DNA from 2 places in the Streptomyces sp. NBC_01116 genome. Region 1 is predicted to be linked to the other one. Evidence: riboswitches for the same ligand, from Rfam matches in the RefSeq annotation. Region 1 holds a riboswitch; the other holds the start of a gene.

Region 1 (2,192 bases):
GTTCCCATCCGGGCCGTTCATGACCGTTCCCGCCTCCGTCCCGCCGCCGTCCGCCCGGCGACCAGCCGGCCCGCCACGCACACGCCGAGGGCCAGCGTGCTCACCCGGCGCGACAGCCGTACCGCGCGCTCGATGTCCGCGCCCCGCACGTCCCGCCCGGACTCCCCGTTCAGCACCGGCCGGTGCTCGACGCGACCGGCGTACGCCAGCGTTCCGCCCAGCCGTACGCCGAGCGCTCCGGCGAACGCGGCTTCCACCGGTCCCGCGTTCGGGCTCGGATGACGCCCCGCGTCCGCCCGCCACGCGCGCACGGCCTCCCGCGGCCGCCCGCCCGCCGCCACGGCCAGCGCGGCCGTCAACCGGGCTCCGGGCCACCCGGCGAGGTCGTCCAGGCGGGCCGAGGCCCAGCCGTACCGGCGGTAGCGGGGCGACTTGTGGCCGACCATCGCGTCGAGCGTGTTCACCGCCCGGAAGCCGACGAGCCCCGGAACCCCGCCGATCGCCCCCCACACCAGCGCGCCGACGACGGCGTCCGAGGTGTTCTCGGCGACCGACTCGACGACCGCTCGGGCGATCCCCGGACCGTCCAGGGAGTGCGGATCGCGCCCGCACAGATGCGGCAGCCGCTCCCGTGCCACCTCCAGGTCCCCGGCGGCCAGGGCGCCGCCGATGGCGCGCGCCTCCCGCCCCAGCGACGTCATCCCGACGACGGACCAGGCGGTGGCGGCGGTCAGCGCGACGGCGAGCGCGGGGCGGCCCCGGACGGCGCGCGCGGTCAGCGCGGCGGCCCCCACGGCGCCTCCGGCGCACACGAGGGTGTGCAGGGCGCCCGCAGCCCGGTCGTCACGCCACAGACAGGACTCGGCCCGCGCGGCGGCGCGGCCGAATCCGGCGACGGGGTGGCCCCGACGGGGGTCGCCGAGCAGGGTGTCGGCGATCATCCCGGCCGTGGCGCCGTACGCGAAGACGCGGTCGGCACGCACGGCTCAGCCGGTCGCGGGGAGGGATGTTCCGGAGCTGGGGGGCAAAGGAAGCGGCGCACGGCGGCCGGGCATGGCGTATGTCCTCACTCAGGGTCCGCGCCCTGGTTCGACGTGACCGGCGACGAGAGTCTCCTGGCTTCCGGATCCGCAGTTCCCCCGGCCTTCCAGTCCGCGTGTCGCGGGCCGTGACGTTCCGGTGTGGGGGAGTGCTCCCCGGTGACAGTGGCGGGACCGCGCCGGATTCGCACCGGCTTCCTCTGCTGTCGCCGTAAATGGCTCCGGCAGTCCACCACGGCCCGCGAACAGCCGTCAACTCGCTGTTGACCTGCGAGGCTCCACTGTGCGCAGACGCACATCGGGCCGGACACACGAGGGTGTGTCCGGCCCGGAGGAGTGCGGGGTACGGGGTCAGGCGACGATCAGGTAGATCCCGTACGAGACCGCCGCGACGCACAGCGCGAAGCAGGCGTACGCGCCGGTGCGCGCCAGCGCCACCGACCCGCCGGAAGCACTGCTTCCGGCCGTGGCGGACTGCTTGGAGAGGGCGACGATGCCCAGGGTGAAGAGGCCGACCAGCGCGACGGTGACCACCAGGCTGACACCGAAGACGGAGGCGAGGGCTGCCCAGTCGATTTTCATGCGGATCTGTCCTTACACCTTGGCCGGCGGCCGGGCCGGGTCGTCGGGCGCCGAGGCGGGGGCCGGGATGGTGGATGCGAGGTCGGCGGCCGGGCCGCCGACGGGCGGCGGCTGGACCGCCGCCATGGCGGTGGTGACGATGCCCTGGGGCTCGTCGTCGCCCGTGTCGTTGACGTTGGTGTGGTCGACCGGCTGGCGGCGCGAGGCCAGCCAGATGGCGAACGAACCGCCCACCAGGATGACCGCCGTGACGGCGATGCCCCAGGGGCCCTGCTTGGTCAGGAACTCGGCGCCCGCACCGATCAGACCGGCCGCCGGGAGCGTCAGCCCCCAGGCGACGAACATCCGGGTGGCGGTGGACCAGCGGACCACGCCCCCCTTGCGGCCGAGGCCCGCGCCCATGACGGCACCGGAGCAGGACTGGGTGGTGGAGAGCGAGAAGCCGAGGTGCGAGGAGGCCAGGATGACCGTCGCCGCGCTGGTCTGGGCGGCGAAGCCCTGCGGCGGCTGGAGGTCGGTCAGTCCCTTGCCCATCGTGCGGATGATGCGCCAGCCGCCGAGGTAGGTGCC
Region 2 (2,192 bases), 1.1 Mb from region 1:
TGCGGGGCATGCGGAGGTTCCAGATGATGCCGTCCCGGATCGGGCTGAGCCCCGAGTCGCCGAACCCGAGGTGCGCGGCGACGGCGGAGAAGACGTCGGGCACGGAGATCCGGGCGGGCCCGATGGTCACGGCGACCGCGACGGAGAGCAGCAGGAGCAGGATCCCGCCCGCCGAGAGCGGCACGGCGAGGCGGGCGACGTTCCGGAAGGGGCCGGGCCGGGAGGCGGGTGGCACCGCGTCCCTCTCCCCGGCCGGGGGCGCAGGCTCCGCCGCCGTACGGTTCCCGGTGCTCACCCCGCGAGCCCGAAGCCGCGCAGTCCGGCCGCGACGCGTTCCAGGCCCTCGACCGTCCGGATGGTGGGGTTCAGGGCCTGTCCGCTGAGCAGCACGTAGCGGCGGTTCTTCACGGCGTCCATGGTCCTGGTGACCGGGTTGGACTCCAGGAACTCGATCTTCTTCGCGGCGCTCTCGGCGGTCTGCGTCGTACGGGTCAGATCGCCGATGACCAGGACGTCGGGGTTGCGGTCGGCGACGGTCTCCCAGCTGATCCGGGGCCATTCGTCGCGGGTGTCGTCGAAGACGTTCTTCGCGCCGAGCTCCTCGGTGATGACGCCGGGGGCTCCGCAACAGCCCGCGAGGTAGGGGGCCTTGGAGTCGGAGAACCAGTAGAGGAGGGAGGTGTCCGACGCGTCGACGCCGTCGGTGGCCCGCTCCACGCGCGCCCGGAGCTTCTTCACCAGGGCGTCGCCGCGCTCGGGAACGCCGAACACCCTGGCCAGTTCGCGGACTTCCGTGTGGACGGAGTCCATCGTCAGCGGCGCGGTGCGGGCTCCGTCGCCGCCACCGCTGTTGTCCTTGCCCGCGCAGTCGGCGGGCGAGATGTAGGTGGGGACGCCGAGTTGCTCGAACTGTTCGCGGGGCGCGACACCGCCCTTGGCGAGGGTGGAGGTGAAGGACGCGGAGAGGAAGTCGGGCTCCTGGTCGAGGACCTTCTCCGAGGAGGGCCGGTTCTCCGAGATCCGCTCGACGCCCGCGTTCGCCTTCTCCAGCCCCTTCATGACCGGGTCGGTCCAGGTGGCGGTGGCGGCGAGCCGGTCGGCCAGTCCGAGCGAGAGCAGGATCTCCGTCGATCCCTGGTCGACGGAGACGGCCCGCTCGGGCGGGGCCTGCACGGTGACGGTGCGCCCGCAGTTCTTGAGCGTGACCGGGAATCCGTCGGCGGTGCCGCCCGCGGCGGCCGTGCCGGTGCTCCCGTCGCCGCCGCAGGCGGTCAGCAGGAGGAGTCCCGCCGCGAGCAGGGCGGCGGTGCGTATCGGGGCGGGGGTGGCCGTGGGCAGCACGAAGGACCTCGGTGTCTCTGGGCCCAGCCGCGGAGCCCGTCGTACGGTTCCCGCGCCACGGTGCGGGCGCGGGTGCCAGCAGGTCTTCGGACTCGGGTTCGTCCGGGCGGGACGCCTTCCCGGAGCACATCCGTGCTCCAGTGGCCGTGGCCCCGCCCGTCCCCCTCACCGCTGCGCGTCAGTTCCGGATTCGCACCGGATTCCCTGACCCCGTCGTGGGGTTCGACTGGCCCCGGCAAGCTATCACGGGCCTTCGCGCAGGTCGGAGGCGGTGCGGCGGGCCGCTGTGCACGAGGCCGGTGCGGCGCGGGATCGGCCCGCCACACCGGCCCGGCGGATTCCGCCCGGCTCCGGAGCGGGGGTTACGGAGCCTGGAGCGCGATCACCGCGTTCTGGCCGCCGAAGCCGAAGGAGTGGCTGACGGCCCGCCGTACGGGCACCTCGCGCGGGACCTTGGTGACGCAGTCGATGTCGAACCCGGGCTCGGGGGCGTCCAGGTTCGCGATCGGGGGGACCACTCCGTGCTGGAGCGTCAGGATCGTCAGGCCCGCCTCGATGGCGCCGGCCGCCCCCATGCAGTGACCCAGCACGCCCTTGGGTGCGGTGACGGGCGGCCGGTGCGGATAGGACCGGGCGATGAGGGCGGCCTCGGTGGCGTCGTTGAGGGGGGTCGACGTCCCGTGCGCGTTGACGTGGTCGACGTCCTCGGCGCGCCAGCCGGCGTCGCGCAGCGCGGCGTCGACCGCCGCCCGTGCGACGTCCCCGGACGGGTGGGGGCTGGTGGGGTGGTGGGCGTCGGTGGTGGCGCCCGCGCCCGCGATCAGCGCCCGGGGGACGGCGCCTCTCGCCCG

What was found. Region 1 has a riboswitch for cobalamin ahead of OG245_RS07555 (cobalamin biosynthesis protein). Riboswitches for the same ligand answer to the same signal wherever they lie in the genome.
Region 2: another riboswitch for cobalamin. It lies ahead of OG245_RS02500 (ABC transporter substrate-binding protein); the one in region 1 lies ahead of OG245_RS07555 (cobalamin biosynthesis protein).

What each region holds. Positions count from the first base shown of each region.
Region 1 covers NZ_CP108644.1:1,746,618-1,748,809, reverse strand. The annotation lists gene OG245_RS07555 (cobalamin biosynthesis protein) at 18-983, opposite strand; cobalamin riboswitch at 1,109-1,242, opposite strand; gene OG245_RS07550 (hypothetical protein) at 1,392-1,622, opposite strand; gene OG245_RS07545 (anion permease) at 1,635-2,192, opposite strand, start outside.
Region 2 covers NZ_CP108644.1:618,090-620,281, forward strand. The annotation lists gene OG245_RS02495 (FecCD family ABC transporter permease) at 1-235, opposite strand, end outside; gene OG245_RS02500 (ABC transporter substrate-binding protein) at 292-1,341, opposite strand; cobalamin riboswitch at 1,401-1,587, opposite strand; gene OG245_RS02505 (beta-ketoacyl synthase) at 1,704-2,192, opposite strand, start outside.